Regions from separate parts of the Enterococcus italicus genome, predicted to be linked through region 1. Evidence: predicted binding sites of a transcription regulator. Region 1 holds the regulator's gene; the other holds the start of a gene.

Evidence for each region. The regulator HrcA, encoded in region 1, represses chaperone genes, less so after heat shock. The targets are predictions, from matches to a motif close to TTAGCACTCNNNNNNNNNGAGTGCTAA.
Region 2: the regulator HrcA is predicted to act here: its motif matches at 3,248-3,274, upstream of groES (co-chaperone GroES).

Annotation. Positions count from the first base shown of each region.
Region 1 is NZ_JAMRVB010000001.1:665,740-674,609, forward strand. Features, by position in the region: gene hemW (radical SAM family heme chaperone HemW) at 1-644, shown strand, start outside; gene hrcA (heat-inducible transcriptional repressor HrcA) at 805-1,836, shown strand; gene grpE (nucleotide exchange factor GrpE) at 1,864-2,430, shown strand; gene dnaK (molecular chaperone DnaK) at 2,463-4,289, shown strand; gene dnaJ (molecular chaperone DnaJ) at 4,413-5,576, shown strand; gene NE257_RS11640 (ferrochelatase) at 5,665-5,967, shown strand; partial or broken gene hemH (ferrochelatase) at 5,985-6,590, shown strand; gene amaP (alkaline shock response membrane anchor protein AmaP) at 6,729-7,304, shown strand; gene NE257_RS03260 (DUF2273 domain-containing protein) at 7,315-7,512, shown strand; gene NE257_RS03265 (Asp23/Gls24 family envelope stress response protein) at 7,528-8,064, shown strand; gene NE257_RS03270 (amino acid ABC transporter ATP-binding protein) at 8,211-8,870, opposite strand, start outside.
Region 2 is NZ_JAMRVB010000001.1:456,803-465,672, reverse strand. Features, by position in the region: gene NE257_RS02160 (nicotinate phosphoribosyltransferase) at 1-714, opposite strand, end outside; gene NE257_RS02155 (hypothetical protein) at 837-1,067, opposite strand; gene groL (chaperonin GroEL) at 1,270-2,895, opposite strand; gene groES (co-chaperone GroES) at 2,927-3,211, opposite strand; gene NE257_RS02140 (CPBP family intramembrane glutamic endopeptidase) at 3,415-4,041, shown strand; gene NE257_RS02135 (MBL fold metallo-hydrolase) at 4,258-5,064, opposite strand; gene NE257_RS02130 (two-component system regulatory protein YycI) at 5,115-5,969, opposite strand; gene NE257_RS02125 (YycH family regulatory protein) at 5,971-7,284, opposite strand; gene walK (cell wall metabolism sensor histidine kinase WalK) at 7,281-8,870, opposite strand, start outside.

The sequences.
Region 1 (8,870 bases):
ATAATTTTCGCCAAACACTAACGCAAGCACTGACCTTTGATTTGCCCCATTATTCGCTTTATTCCTTGATTTTGGAAAATAAAACAATGTTTATGAATTGGATGAGAAAAGGTAATATGGTCCTACCTTCACAGGAAGTCGAGTTGCAAATGTTTGAAGAGACAATTGACGCGATGACCAAGGCGGGCAAATTTCAATATGAAATTAGTAATTTTGCTACACCGGGATATGAATCTCAGCACAATCTAATGTATTGGGACAATGAGGAGTATTACGGTTTTGGTGCGGGGGCAAGTGGCTATGTTGATCAAAAGAGATATCGTAATTTTGGGCCAATCCAGCATTATTTGAAGCCTTTACGCGAAGGAACATTACCAATCTATCAGAGTGAGTCTGTGTTAAGAAAAGAACAAATAGAAGAAGAATTATTTTTAGGTTTACGAAAGTTAGCTGGTGTATCAAAGAAGGCATTTGAAAAAAAATTTGGCCAATCGTTTGATGGAATCTATGGAGATGTCGTGACCAGTCTTGTAGCAAAAGGCTGGTTACTAACAGATGATCAACACGTCGCTCTAACAAAGCAAGGAATGTATGTCGGAAATGATGTCTTTGAGCAATTTTTGCTAGACAAGGAGATAAATTGATGCAGCGAACAGTATAAAATAGAATAAAAAAATCGATTAGCACTCTTTTGTTAAGAGTGCTAATTTTTTAAGGGCAATCTCTTGACATTCTATAGAGATGTGGTATATTTATAATCGTATTAGCACTTAGATATATCGAGTGCTAACAAGGGGTGATGACATGATAACGAAGAGACAACAAGATATTTTGCGTCTTATCATCCAGAGCTATACCGAAAATGAAATTCCGGTTGGTTCAAAAAAGTTGATGGAATCGGGAATTGAAGCGAGTTCTGCAACAATTCGAAATGAGATGAAGGCTCTAGAAGAATTTGGCTTACTAACCAAGACACATTCTTCTTCGGGACGTGTCCCCTCGATTGAAGGGTATCGTTATTACATCAATCATCTATTGGAGCCGATGACTTCTTCAAAAGGGGATGTTGAGCAGATTAGACGTGGATTGAATCGTGAGTTCCACGAAATAAATGATGTGATTCAATATGCGGCTACTGTTTTGTCAAAACTGACCAACTACACTGCTTTATCGGTAGGGCCAAACTTAACAGATCGAATGTTGACGGGATTTCGAATTGTCCCATTGAACAATCGTCAAATTGTCGCGATTATTGTGACAGATAAAGGCAATGTTGAAAGTCAAGTCTACACAATACCAGCAACATTTCAGTCAACGGATGTTGAGAAAATTGTCCAAATTATCAATGACCGCATGGTTAATGAATCATTATGGACTGTCTATCAGCGCTTGCGGACTGAAATACCAATGACCATGAGTCGTTATTTTCAAACGACAGATGGCATTTTAGACTTTTTCGAGCATGTATTAGGAAAGGCGTTTGAAGAACGAGTATATGTCGGTGGACGGATGAATCTTTTGGATTATGAAACAACCCTTGATTCACGAGCCATCAAATCCATGTACTCATTCATGAAGAACTCGGAGCAATTAACCAAGCTGTTCTCATCCAGAGAAGGAGATATTCAAATTCGAGTCGGTGATGAGATAGGGGTTAAGATGCTTCATAATATGAGTTTGATTCAAGCCAACTACTCGATAAAAGATCATGGCTTAGGTACGATTGCATTAATTGGTCCGACAAGTATGCCGTATTCAAAAATGTATGGATTATTGGATACATTCAGTAAAGAACTTTCTCAGAAACTAAATGGGTATTACCAAGAATTAGAATGATTCAATAATATTGGAAAGGAAGTTTGTATAGTGACAGAAGAAAACAAACAAGAAGCACAAGAGCAAGAGTTACCCGAAACTAACGACGAGCAACAAGTGGATGCGACAGAAGAAGCAATTGCTGAAGAAGTCGATCCCATCTTAGCTGAAGTGGAAGACTTGAAGAAACAAGTCGACCAAATGGAAGACAAATTTCTAAGAGCTTCAGCTGAAATTGCCAACATTACTTCTCGTAATCGCAATGAACGTGAATTATTGCAAAAATATCGTTCACAAGACTTAGCAAAAAAAGTCTTACCAGCATTAGATAATCTGGAACGAGCGATGGCAATCGAGGCCAAAGATGAGCACAGCCAAAACCTAAAAAAAGGTGTTGAAATGGTACTCGAAAGCTTGCGTCACGCCTTAAAAGAAGAAGGAATTGAAGAAATCCCAGCAAAAGGTGAAGCATTTGATCCAACTCTTCATCAAGCAGTCCAAACGGTGCCAGCGCAAGAAGGCCAAGAGGCTGATACAATTGTTGAAGAACTTCAAAAAGGTTACAAATTATATGACCGCGTCTTACGACCAAGTATGGTCATTGTTGCTCAATAATAAAGAGATAAAAGAAGAGGAGAGAATCTATTATGACTAAAATTATCGGTATTGACTTAGGTACAACGAACTCTGCTGTTGCCGTATTAGAAGGCGGAGAAGCAAAAATTATTACAAACCCAGAAGGAAATAGAACAACGCCATCTGTTGTGTCATTTAAAAATGGTGAAATTCAAGTAGGTGAAGTAGCAAAACGTCAAGCAGTGACAAACCCTAACACGATTTCATCAATCAAACGCCACATGGGCGAAGCTGGCTACAAAGTTGAAGTTGAAGGAAAATCTTATACACCTCAAGAAGTTTCAGCAATGATTCTACAATACATCAAAGGTTTTGCTGAAGATTACTTAGGTGAAAAAGTTGAAAAAGCAGTTATTACTGTTCCTGCTTACTTTAACGACGCACAACGTCAAGCAACGAAAGACGCAGGTAAAATTGCTGGCTTAGAAGTTGAACGTATCGTAAATGAACCAACTGCTGCAGCATTAGCTTATGGTTTAGATAAAACGGATCGCGACGAAAAAATCCTAGTATTTGACTTAGGTGGTGGTACCTTTGACGTTTCTGTTCTTGAATTAGGTGATGGCGTCTTTGATGTATTATCGACAGCGGGTGATAACCATCTAGGTGGGGATGACTTTGATAACAAAATTATTGACCACATGGTTGCTGAATTCAAAAAAGAAAACGGCATTGACTTAAGCTCAGATAAAATGGCTGTACAACGTTTGAAAGATGCTGCTGAAAAAGCGAAAAAAGATTTATCAGGTGTATCAAGCACGCAAATCAGCTTACCATTTATTACAGCTGGCGCAGCAGGACCTCTTCACTTAGAAATGACGTTAACTCGTGCGAAATTTGATGAATTAACAGCCGACTTAGTAGAACGTACTAAAGTTCCAGTCCGTCAAGCATTAAAAGATGCTGGTCTTTCACAATCAGAAATCGACGAAGTAATTCTAGTTGGTGGATCAACACGTATTCCAGCTGTTGTTGAAGCAGTACGTAAAGAAACTGGTAAAGAACCAAATAAATCTGTAAACCCAGATGAAGTGGTTGCGATGGGTGCTGCGATCCAAGGCGGTGTGATTACTGGTGATGTAAAAGATGTCGTTTTATTAGATGTTACACCTCTTTCTCTAGGGATTGAAACAATGGGTGGCGTGTTCACAAAATTAATTGACCGTAACACAACCATTCCAACAAGTAAATCACAAGTCTTCTCCACAGCTGCTGATAATCAACCTGCTGTAGATATTCATGTATTACAAGGTGAACGTCCAATGGCAGCGGATAACAAAACATTAGGTCGTTTCCAATTAACAGATATACCAGCTGCACCAAGAGGTATTCCACAAATTGAAGTAACGTTCGATATTGACAAAAATGGTATCGTAAATGTATCAGCCAAAGATTTAGGTACGCAAAAAGAACAAAAAATCACTATTAAATCTTCTTCAGGTTTAACAGATGAAGAAATTGATCGTATGGTGAAAGATGCGGAAGCAAATGCTGAAGCTGATAAAGCAAGAAAAGAAGAAGTTGATTTACGTAACGAAATTGATTCTTTATTGTTCACTGTTGATAAAACAACGAAAGAATTAGAAGGCAAAGTTGATGCAGAAGAATTAAAGAAAGCAGAAACAGCGCGCGATGAATTAAAAGCTGCTGTTGAAGCAAACAACATTGAAGATATGAAAGCAAAACGCGATGCTTTAAACGAAATCGTACAAAACTTAACAGTAAAATTGTATGAACAAGCTGCTCAACAACAAGCACAAGAAAATCCAGAAGCAGCTCAAGGCGGCGCGGATGACGTGGTTGATGCGGATTTTGAAGAAGTAGATAACGATAAATAATATTGTTATTGAGGGAGCCAAAGTCATTCACTTTGGCTCTTTCTTTGAATTAATTTGCATGCCATTGTATAGAAAAATATGGTAAACTATTACAGTATGAAATAGAAAGATGGAGGGAAGCCAATGGCAACAAAACGTGATTATTATGAAGTCCTTGGAGTGCAAAAAGGGGCTTCGGACGATGAAATCAAAAAAGCGTATCGCAAGCTTTCCAAACAATATCATCCAGATATCAACAAAGAAGCCGATGCAGAAGATAAGTTTAAAGAAATATCTGAAGCTTATGAGATTTTAAGTGATCCGCAAAAACGAGCAGCCTATGATCAATACGGCCATGCTGGAACGAATCCAAACTATGGTGACGCCGGCGGTTTCAGTGGCTTTGGCAATGGTGGCTTCTCGGGTGCAGGTTTTGGTGGCTTTGAAGACATTTTCGAATCCTTCTTTGGTGGGGGCGGCGGCCGTAATGCAAATCCGAATGCACCAAGACAAGGTGCAGATTTACAGTATATGGTTGATTTGACCTTTGAGGAAGCTATTTTCGGTGTCGAAAAAGAACTAAAATACAAGCGTGAAGAAACATGCCACACGTGTCACGGAAATGGTGCCAAACCAGGAACCCAACCGGAAACATGTAAAAAGTGTCAAGGATCAGGAACGATTAATGTTGAACGCCAAACACCACTAGGACGCGTGATGAGCCGTCAAACGTGTGATGTGTGTCATGGTACAGGAAAAGAAATCGCGCATCCATGTGAAACGTGTCATGGTACTGGTAGAGAAAAACGAACGCATAAGGTGAAAGTCAATGTACCGGCTGGTGTCGAAGATGATCAACAAATGCGCCTAGCAAACCAAGGTGAGGCGGGTACGAATGGCGGCCCTTATGGTGATTTGTATGTGGTCTTTAGAGTCGCAGCTTCCGATATATTTGATCGAGATGGGTCAGAAATCTACTATGAATTGCCATTAAACTTTGTACAGGCGGCCTTAGGTGATGAAGTCTTAGTACCAACTGTCCATGGTGAAGTTAAGTTGAAAATACCTGCTGGCACACAAACAGGAGCGAAATTCCGCTTGCGTGGCAAAGGTGCACCAAGATTAAGAGGCAATGGCACAGGTGACCAACAAGTAACTGTTAAAATTTTGACACCAAAGAATTTGAACGAGGAGCAAAAAGAGGCGTTGCGATTATTTGCTAAAGTCTCAGGACTAAGTACATCAGAGCAACAACCTGAAGGATTCTTTGACAAAGTGAAAGATGCCTTTGGAGGCAAAAAGAAATAAGTAAAAAACTAATCCTTGTAGCTAGTTGTGCTGTACAGTAGCTAACTGGGATTGGTTTTTTTTATTTTAAATCAAAGAGATGAGTTAATTGAAAAAAGGATTAATGATAGTTAATTTAGGAACACCTGATGAAGCGAATCCTCAAAAAGTAAAAGAATTTCTAGCGTCATTTTTAAGCGATCAGCGTGCGATTAAAATGCCACGATTACTATGGCAAGCTATTCTTCATGGCATGATCATGCAAGTTAGACCCAAAAAATCTGCAGCATTATATCAAAAATATGGACCGAAAATGGGTCTCCTCTCCTCTTCTCGAATACACCAAGGCACAGGCAGCCACGATTTAAGAAGCATTATCAGATCTACAAGTAGAATATGCGATGTCGTATAGTTCAACTTTCATTGAGGATGTCTTGGATCGCTTCATTAGAAAACGGTACGGAATCACTGACAATTGTCCCTTTATATTCGCAATATTCTGGCACAACAGTTGGTTCAATATTTGATACAGTTTCGAAATACTTTGTAAAAAGTGATAAAATAATCAACCTAACTTTTTTTCGCAATTTTTACAACCATCCGTTATATATTGACTATTATGTAAGCAAGATTAAGAACACAATCCAAGAGGAACCCGTTGATGCGATTCTTTTTTCCTATCATGGTATTCCAGAACGTTATGAAAAAGATGGCGATACCTATCAAATTGAGTGTCGGAAAACGACCGACCTGCTAGTTGAAAAGCTTCCTAATATTCCTACTCATGTGTCTTTTTAATCAAAATTTGGACCAGGAAAATGGCTTCAACCCGCGACTTCTGACCGTTTAAAGGGAAGGCATAAAAAAGTATTAGTCGTCGCTCTTGGATTTGTCGTTGATTGCTTAGAGGCCATTGAAGAACTAGGAGAGGAAAATAGAGAATACTTTATCGAGGCAGGTGGAGAGGCGTATCGTTATTTCGCACCATTTAATGCGGATAAAGAATTAGCAAAAATCGTTGTCGACTTATATTGAAATCCGACCAAATAAGCAAACTATATGCTCAGTAATTCTATTTGAATTGCTGAGTTTTTACGTTAGGTAACAAAGAATATATAATAATAATCGTAACCAATATTTTTAACGATCTTTTATCAGAAAGGGGGGGCTTAGATGAATCGTGCAGAGAAATTTTTATGGATCGTTGTCGATTTGTTATTTCTTATAGTTTTTGGCACACTTCTTCTTATTTATTTTCCAGTCTCGAATTGGAACTGGGATGTAAGAAATTTGCAGCTATTTATACTTGGAAATAATTATTTTGGAACCTTTATTTTTGGGCTCACATTCTTTTTATTCATTGCATTCTTGGTAATTCTTCTTTTAGTGATTTTTTATCCGAAGAGTACGAATTATTTAGAAGTAAAAACAGAGAATGGCGACTTGACGATTACCAAGCGAGCAATCGAAGGATTTGTAGCATCAAGTATCAATAAGGCAGATTTTGTAAAATCGCCGAAAGTTAACGCCCATTTGTACAAGAAGACGGTAAAAATCCGTGTGAGTGGTGACATTAAGCGGACATCAGATCTTATTGGTAAACAAGAGGCATGGGCTCGTTCATTAGAAATGCAGTTGAAAAATTTACTGGGAGTGCAGCAATCTATCGCAGTACATGTAAAACTGAAGAATACAGCTGAACGTCAGGCTAATGATGCAAGCGACCGGGAAACAGCAAGAGTGATATAGGAGGGATACGATGAAACAGTTTTTTTATGATAATTCATATCCGCTCACTGTCGCTGGGTGTGGATTTGTATTAGCAGCATTATTTTTAACATTAGGTTTTTTTAGAACTATTTTTTTACTGCTCTTGACCGTGGGAGGATTTTTCCTAGGTCAATATTTAGAAAGAAATGGTTTGTTCCAAGAATTTATGAACAATAAGAACAAATAACAGGAGGAATGAAGAATGGAAAACAAAACATTACCACATGAAACAAAGAAAGTAGAACAAAACGTAAACGGTGAATTAACTTATGAGGATAAAGTGATTCAAAAAATTATTGGGATTGCATTAAAAGATATTCCAGGTTTATTGACAGTCGATGGCGGATTTTTCTCTAATATCGCAGAAAAATTAGTAAACACTGATAATGTTACTTCAGGAATCAGCACAGAAGTTGGTAAGAAACAAGTTGCTGTTGATTTAAACGTTGTCGTTGAATACGGTAGAGATGTTCGTGACATTTACGACCAAATTAAACGTGTAATCAAAACTGAAGTCGATAAAATGACTCACCTAGATGTGATTGAAATTAACGTGAATGTTGTTGATATTAAAACAAAAGAAGAGTATGAAAAAGACAGCGAAACAGTTCAAGATAAAGTAAGTGACGCTGCTGGAACTGCTGGAAGTTACATCTCTACACAAGCAGGCAAAGCGAAAAAATCAATTGACCGTGGAACAGAAAATGTAAAAGAAAACTTAGAACCACGCGTCGAATAATTCAAATAGAAGGGAGTGTGACTTCGTCACACTCCCTTTTTAATATGGGTAAAACTGGCTCTAACAGCCTTCAAAAGTTCTCAACTATTTGCGAATCAATTTGGAACTTTTGAAGACTGGGAGAGCTAAACCATGTTCTATATCTTTTAAATATTTAAAACTTTATTCAAGAAATCTTTGGTTCGATCATTTTGAGGATTCTCAAAGATTTGTTGGGGCGTCCCATCTTCTAGGAAATTACCACCGTCAATAAACATCACACGATTAGCGACTTCTTTCGCAAATCCCATTTCGTGAGTAACAATAACCATTGTCATTCCTTGTTTTGCTAATTTTTTCATGACGTTTAACACATCGCCGACCATTTCTGGATCAAGTGCAGAGGTTGGTTCATCGAATAACATAATATCAGGATTCATTGCCAATGCACGTGCAATGGCGACCCGTTGTTTTTGACCACCTGATAGGTTGTCAGGATACATATCTTTTTTCTCGGCTAAACCAACTGTTTCCAGTAGTTGAATGGCTCGTTTTTCAGCGTCAGCTTTTGATAGCTTGCCAAGATCAGTTGGTGCAAGTGTAATATTTTCCAATACGGATAAGTGAGGGAACAAGTTAAAGTGTTGGAAAACCATACCGATATGTTGGCGAACCAAATTAATATCGGTATTTTTATCTGTTAAGTCAGCGCCATCGACGATGATGGCACCGCTTGTCGGATCTTCCAGACGATTTAAACAGCGTAGGAAAGTCGATTTTCCTGATCCCGATGGACCAATAATACAAACAACATCGCCTTCATTGAT
Region 2 (8,870 bases), 210 kb from region 1:
AAGTGTATCATAAGTATCAACTAAGAAAACACAGTCTTTGTGTGTTTTTGCATAAGCAATAAAGGCATCGTAATCATTGCCATAAGACTGCACGAGTGAATGTGCATGCGTTCCACTGGCTGGAATACCAAAAATTTTTCCAGCTCGAACATTACTCGTCGCATCTGCTCCACCTATATAAGCGGCTCTCGTTCCCCAGATGGCTGCATCGAATTCTTGCGCCCGTCGTGAACCAAATTCTAGTAATGGGTCTTTTCCGATAACTGATTTGATTCTCGCTGCTTTCGTCGCAATCAACGTTTGGAAATTGACAATGTTTAGTAGGGCTGTTTCGATCAATTGAGCATGGGCAATGGGTCCTTCGACTTGAATGATTGGCTCATTGCTAAATACCAAGTCACCTTCCAATGTCGAACGAACATCACACGCAAATCGAAATTCTTTTAGATAAGATAAAAATCCTTCTTGGTACCCACCAACTTCGCGAAGATAAGCAATATCCGTCTCAGTAAATCGTAAATTATTCAAATAATCTACCAAACGTTCCAATCCAGCAAAAATAGCATAGCCATGTTTGAAAGGCATTTCTCTAAAGTAACATTCAAAGACGGCATGCTTATCTGCTCTCCCCAGCTCCCAATACGTTTGCATCATGTTAATCTGATACAAATCTGTATGTAGTGTGAAACTATCATCTGCATATATTTTCTGCATGACCTTAACTCCTCTATCATTTTCTTTCCCTACATTATATCAGACTAGCCGATAAATCGGGAAACAATTCATTTTACTTGGATTCAGCTACTTTTTTATAGACGATACGATTCGTTTTCCTACTAGTCCCTCTTTGGCAGTAAAAACAAAATACAGTTCTTGCTTCGTTTTTTTTTTATGAATTTGTACGTCGCACCACTACTGTCTTTATAGACCGATGTATCTTTTGCTCCTTGATTGACTTGCGTTAGCGTACGTTTTTGATCATCTACTTGATAGGTCAATGTATCATTCGTTTTCGTAAGAGTCATCGTTGTTTGATAGTCATCTTGAGATTCCCACTTGCCTGTCAATCACGACTGGCTCCCAGTCATAATGAAATAGGCCCCTACAAAAAATAGTGCTACTAGTAAAAGCAATGGAAATGAATTTTTTTGTCATGTCCTGTACCCGTTCAGTCAATTCCATATCTATTATTTTACCTGAAAGAAAAGTATAGCGATAGAAAATAGAAAAAAAAAGAACCCCTCGAGAGGGATTCTTTCATCATCTTTCCTACATCATGCCGCCCATCATTGATGGATCCATTGCTGGTGCAGCAGGTTTTGCAGGTTCTGGCTTGTCAGCGACAACTGCTTCAGTCGTTAATAATAATGCAGCAACTGACGCAGCATTTTGTAATGCAGAACGAGTCACTTTAGTTGGGTCAACGATCCCAGCTTCAAGCATATTTACCCATTCACCTGTCGCAGCATTAAACCCAATACCAAGTTCAGAACGTTTTAATTTGTCAATGATCACTGAACCTTCGTAGCCGGCATTTTCAGCGATTTGACGAACTGGTTCTTCAAGTGCACGAACAACGATTCGTACCCCTGTCGCTACGTCGCCTTCTGCTTCAACAGCGGCAACTTTTTCAATAACATTGACTAATGCTGTACCACCACCAGAAACCATACCTTCTTCTACGGCAGCACGAGTAGCATTTAAAGCATCTTCAATGCGAAGTTTTAATTCTTTTAATTCTGTTTCAGTCGCAGCACCGACTTTAATTACAGCCACTCCACCAGCTAATTTCGCTAGACGTTCTTGTAATTTTTCACGGTCAAAATCAGATGTTGTGTCTTCAATTTGTTTGCGAATTGTTTGAACACGTGCATCAATCGCATCTTTGTCGCCAGCCCCTTCAACAATCGTTGTGTTGTCTTTATCGACAACAACTTTGCTAGCACGACCTAACATTTCGATTGTTGCGTCTTTTAATTCAAGACCTAAGTCTTCAGTAATGACAGTACCACCTGTTAAGATAGCAATATCTTCTAACATTGCTTTACGACGATCACCAAATCCCGGTGCTTTTACCGCAACAACATTAAATGTTCCACGAATTTTATTTAGGACAAGAGTTGGCAATGCTTCACCGTCTACATCATCAGCAATGATTAATAAAGGTTTGCTTTGTTGTAAGATTTGTTCTAATAATGGTAACACGTCTTGAATGTTTGAGATTTTTTTATCTGTAATCAATACATAAGGATTATCAAGGACAGCTTCCATCTTGTCGTTATCAGTCACCATGTATTGAGATAGGTAACCACGGTCAAATTGCATCCCTTCAACGACATCTAATTCTGTTTCGATTCCTTTTGATTCTTCAATAGTAATGACGCCATCGTTGCCGACTTTTTCCATCGCATCAGCAATATAATTACCGACTTGTTCGCTACCTGATGAGACAGCTGCTACTTGCGCGATAGCTTCTTTCGTATTCACGATAGATGAGATTGCGTGCAATTGCTCTACAGCTGTTTTTGTTGCTAATTCGATACCACGACGAATGCCTAGTGGGTTCGCACCAGCTGTCACATTTTTTAAGCCTTCACGAACGATTGCTTGTGTTAAAACAGTGGCAGTAGTTGTACCATCACCAGCAATATCATTTGTTTTTGATGCAACTTCTGAAACTAATTTTGCACCCATATTTTCAAAATGATCTTCTAATTCGATGTCTTTGGCAATTGTAACACCATCATTAGTAATTAATGGCGAGCCAAATCCTTTTTCTAATACGACATTACGTCCTTTAGGGCCTAATGTTACTTTTACTGTATCCGCTAATTTATCTACACCACGGAGCATTGCTGCACGCGCATCTTCTGCAAATTTAATATCTTTTGCCATTTTCATTTCACCTCATTAGTAGTAGTTTATATTATTCAACGATTGCTACGATATCTTTCGCAGCAAAAATCATGTATTCAGTACCCTCATATTTCACTTCGGAGCCTGCGTATTTTTCAAATAATACGGTGTCGCCCACTTTCACTGGAACAGGTGCAGTTTCGCCATTATCTAATACGCGACCTTCACCCACTGCAACAACAACCCCTGTTTGTGGTTTTTCTTTCGCAGCAGAAGCCAAGACAAATCCTCCGGCTGTTTTTTCTTCTTCTTTTGATACTTCGATCAATACTCGATCACCTAATGGTTTTAACACGGTCTATCCCTCCAAAATTAATAGATTTTTTTATTGTTAGCACTCTTATCTTTAGAGTGCTAACTTACAAAATTAATATTACTCATTTTTCTAATGTTATGCAAGTCTTTTCCCTTTTTTTCTTAAACTTTTTCCACGGAGAAAAAACAATGATTGTATCTTAACTAGTAATCATTATACTAAACTTAAAAGGGGGAGTTTTTTTGACCATACGAAAATACGGTCTATTGACCATTCTCATCTATGTTATTTGCTATTTCTCACCAGCGCTGTTTCCCACTATCACTTCTGCATTATGGGCTACGATTGTTTTTTATTTAGGTGGCGCTCTTTTGCTCGCTTGGCTGTATCACATCAGTCAGACAACACTCGCATTTGAATCCAAACCAAAACCTTGGAAAACGATCATCATTTGGGGGGTAGCAGGAATCTTCTTAGCTATTTTTGTACAAAATATTGCTAGCCAAATTGAAGTGAGTGTATTAGGAGAAGCAAGCAGTTCTCAAAATACGAATACTATTTTGTCTTTTATTAAAAGCAACTATTTGTTTATTCTAGCCGTATCAGTAGGCGGTCCGATTTTAGAAGAATTTGTCTTTCGGCGGGCGCTGATTGGTCTGTTAGAAACGAAAACACCTTTATGGTTTGCGGTGATTGTCAGTAGTTTAGTCTTTGCGATAATTCATGATGATGGTCATATCTTACTATACACTGCTTTGGGCCTTGTATTTAGTATGCTTTATATCAAAACCGGACGCATTTGGACCTCGATTATTAGTCATGTTGGGATGAATACTTTAGTCGTTGTCGTATCGTTATTTATGACCTAATCTAAGGCAAAATGGTTCATATACAAACAAAAAAGCCACCAATCCAGAAGTTATTTCTCAAACTTCTGGATTGGTGGCTTTTTTGCTTATAGTTGCTTCTATCTCGCTTTTATGCAGATCTGTGCACAATAAGTCAAAAATCCCCAAAATTGACATGCAATTTTTGAAATTTCCGAACTTATTGCTCAGATCTAATCGCTTTTGTCACAACCTTAATTAGATAGCGAATAAGTGGGTTGCTTTATCAGGGTCGGTGTCGTAGATTTGAAAAGCTTCACCAACACCTCTATCGTACTCTTTTAAGGTGTTTTCCATTGTAAGGTGTGCCAATTCTTTCAGATTGTTTTCACGGCTGAGGTGTCCTAAGTAAATGCGCTTAGTCGCATCTCCTAAAATATCATTCATGACCAAGGCGCCGTCTTCATTTGATAAATGACCTTTATCACCTAAAATTCTTTGCTTTAATGGCCAAGGATAGCCACCCATTCTAAGCATTTGTAAATCATGATTGCTCTCCATCAAATAGGCATTTGCATTGCGAATAACTCCTCGAACATGGTCGCTACAATACCCAGTATCCGTAAGCATAACAAAGGACTTGCCATCTTTGTTAAATTTATAAAATTGTGGTGCTGCTGCGTCATGTGATACGCCAAAGCTTTCAATATCTAAATCACCAAACGTCAATGTAGCGCCCATATCAAAAATAAACTTTTGCTCAACTGGTACATTACCGATTAGTGGCGCCATGGCTTCCCATGTCTTCTCGTTCGCATAGATTGGCAAATGATACTTGCGCGCTAATACCCCTACACCATGGATATGATCACGATGCTCATGCGTGACAAAAATCGCATCCAATTCAGCTGGCGTTTTGCCGACTTCTTGCATCAATGATGTGATTTTTTTGCCACTTAGTCCAGCATCGATTAAAATTTTCTTTTTTTCACTCTCGATATACAAAGAGTTTCCTGTGCTTCCACTAGCCAAAATACTCACTTGAAAAGCGTTTTGCTTCATCATTCTTTGAAAACTCCTTCTATTGATTTTCTTGTTCGAGTATACTCCATTGCTTAATAATTTTCTACTTTCCGAACAGAAGCATTTGTGATGATACGATTACTAAAGGCGTTAACGATTTCTGTTTGCGTTGATTTATCCGCCTTTTCAATAGAAACGAACCACGCCGGTACATACACATTTTGTCCGCGAACATTCAATATCAAGGTATAGGCTAATTGAATCCATTCAATCGTCGCTTTTTTGGCAATCCGATTATTGATATATAACGTATTAACGGCATCTTTTTCAGAATAAAGCGTCATTTTTTCTCGTAAAGGTGTTAAATTGGCGACATATGTCTGTGTGTAGTTTTTGTTCACATATTGGCCATTCTCACTAGCAAACGAAAAGACTAGCTGACTGGACGAATCGTTGATTGGAATTCCTTCATACGATTGCGTGGCAGTTAACTCCACTTGATTCTCACCAATTGTCGAAAAATGAACTTGATACGTATAATCTGAACCATTCATTACCCTTTTTTTCCAATAAGTTTGGCTTGCTTTAGCCAATTGCTCTTTATCTTTTACGAGAAAATGCTCAGATAATGTATGCGTCAACTTTGTTCCATCGAAAGTCGTCGTGCCATCATTTAGTAATTTTTTATTATCGGTCGCATTTTCATTATAGAGTGACTGCATGGTCGTTGCCGTACCCGAGAGATAATAGCCTGTCTCTGATACACTCGAAAGCGTCCCATCATAGGTAATGTCATCATTTTCTAATCGTTGCTCGATAGCGATTTTTTGACTGGAAGTTGTGATAATGCTTTGATCGTTTCTTGAACCAATATAGACATTAATTAGAAAGATATTTACGCCTAAAAAAGCGATGAAAAAAATCCATTCAATGCGCTTAAATCCCATTTTAGTCGTCCTCACTTTCTTCAAATTGCTTCAGCAAAGTATCCGACTCTTGCCAGTGATTATCGTAATTGACATACCAAGTAGGAACCAAATCAACGACACCTGTATCTTTAATATCATTCCATTTGTATCCAATAATAAGGGCTGTGAGTTTTGTCAGATCAGCACCTTGACTTTTCAACTCTTCTAGTACCGTTTGACTAGCAGGTATTTGAACTGTTTGATCGGACGGGATTGGTACTTGGATTGTATTCATATTGGCATCGATACTGACAGACCACGAGTCCGATTGCCGATTTTTCGAAAATGAAGTCGTTACTAACCCCTCTTTATTGGTACTAAAGACAGGATATCCCTCCACAAATACCCGATAATCAATCGTGTTGCCATTGCGATTCATAAAGCGTAAGTTCCCGTAATTCGTTCCGAGATAGCGAATGTATTGGTAGCTTGCCTTATACAAATTATCGTCGATATTCGTAATATTGGTATCACGAAATTCGACAAGACTGTCTTGTATTTGCACGGTCATAATCTCGGATTGATCGACAATCATTAAGTCTGAACTATCATCACTACTTTTTGCATTAGAAGGATTCGTAAAGAAGCTATCGCGAAACAATGTAAACGACTGTACAGAAGAAATGTAGCTATACAGTTTTAATTCAATGGGCTTATTGGTAACATATTGACTGCTAATCAAAGAAGAATCGAGTAAAACACTGTACCAACTCGCCTCATTTTCTGCTAATAAGGATTTGATTTTATCAAAGTCACCATCAAAAGCCACGGTTACTATATAGTGCTTCTTTGAGTTCAAGAAACGAAATGTTGCTGTTTTATAATCAATTTGTGCATGATCAAAGGTCAGGTCTTTGTCTGTTAATGATTGATTTAAGGTAAGTCGTAAATTCAAAAGCTCAATACATTCAGCAAGAGACATTTCGTTCATTAAAGTTAATTCGAGCCCATCTGTTAGTTGATGATTTGCCTCAAATTCAGCATCCGTAGTGTATTCCATCAATTTTGGATTTGACATTTTTGTTTCTTCAATTTTTTTAAGTACTTTTTTTATCACGACTTCTGAACTAGTCTCCTGTGTGTTGCCTTTCGTAACACTGACTAGTTTTAAAGGCAAGAAAACATCTGCCATACTTCTTGAGCTAACTTCTTTTTCTGTGGTAGTATCGCCGCTTTGGGTGGTATCCAGTCCTGTTTTATTGCTCGGATTCAGCCAGATTAAATAAGACAAATAAAAACTGAGCACGATCATCGCAATTAACCCTAAACGAAGCGCTATCCGTTTCCATCTCATTCCCACCAGTCCTCCTCATATGGTTCATACGGCAAGCTAATATAAAAAGTTGACCCGTAATTTTCTTTACTTTCTGCCCAGATTGATCCTTTGTGTGCTTTGATGACTTCTCTTGAAATAGCTAGTCCTAATCCCGTGCCACCTTGCTTGCGTGCGCGAGCTTTATCTACTCGGTAAAAACGAGTAAAAATTTTAGCTAAATCGACTTTAGGGATCCCCATCCCTTGGTCCCGAATACTTAATAAAATATGATTGTGTGTTTCGGATAAAGAGACAGTGATGACCCCACCATCTGGGGAGTATTTGATTGCATTGTTCATAATATTATCAATCACTTGAATCATGCGATCGGCATCTACTTCTACCCATAGATCTCGTTGGGTGAAGTCACGACGAATGACGTATCGTTTTTCTTTACCTGTAACCATCATATCAAAGCGATTCAGTACGAAGTGGACGAGTTCATTAAAGTTGACATACTCTTTTTGTAATTGCGCATTGCCACCGTCCATACGTGAAAGATTCAGTAAATCATTAATCATGCGAATCATCCGATCTGTTTCATCCAAGGTTACTTTCAAGAAATCTGGTGCGATTTCTTCATCGCGCCATGCACCATCACTCAATGCTTCTAAATAACTATGCATACTTGTCAACGGTGTCCGTAGCTCATGAGAGACATTGGATACGAAGTCACGCCGTTCTTTTTCCGTCTTTTCCTGCTCAGTAACATCATGAATCACGGCAACAATCCCAGAAATAAACCCTGAATCACGGCGAATCATCGAAAAATCGACTCTTAAAATTAACTGGCCGCTCTCGACCTCACTGGAGGAACGATGCAGTAACATTTCATTTGAACTTTCTAGCAATGTCCGTAACGTATACTCCTCCCCAATCTCTAACAAGTCCAAAATTGACTGGCCTATTGCTTCTTCTTCATTTTTTTTATCTAATAAAGAAAGTGCCATTTCATTAATTGTAATGACTTTCCCTCGACGATCGGTCGCGATAACGCCATCGGTCATATGCGAAAGGACACTATTTAGTCGGTTCCGCTCGGACTCAATGGCTTCTTGTGTCTCCTCAATCTGCTCTGCTAACTGATTAAATGTATCAGCCAACTGTCCTAATTCATCTTGGGCATGAATCGCGACTTTCCCTGAATAATCACCCCGCGCGATGCGTAAGGCTTGCTGACGCATCTCACCAATCGGCTGGGTAATCGAGCGTGCTACAAATAAGGCAATAATCATCGAGATACACGCTGCAATCAACGACGCCGAAATAAAAATCACGGCGATATCATTAATTTGAGCATATTCCTTTTCAAGATTACTCTTAATATACAACGCACCAATTACCGCATCACCGGTGGGAGACTGGATGGGTTGGACATTAATTTGCACACGATTCCCAGTCGTTGAGTCCACTGTGACAAAACTTTTGACTGTAAAATCATCCATATCACGATAATCATTACGCTTACCAATAGCGCTTTGATCATTGACATTCGTTGTCGCGCGCAAGATTCCCTTTTCATCCACGACTCGCATTTCAATAATCTCTGAGTTGTTATCATTTTC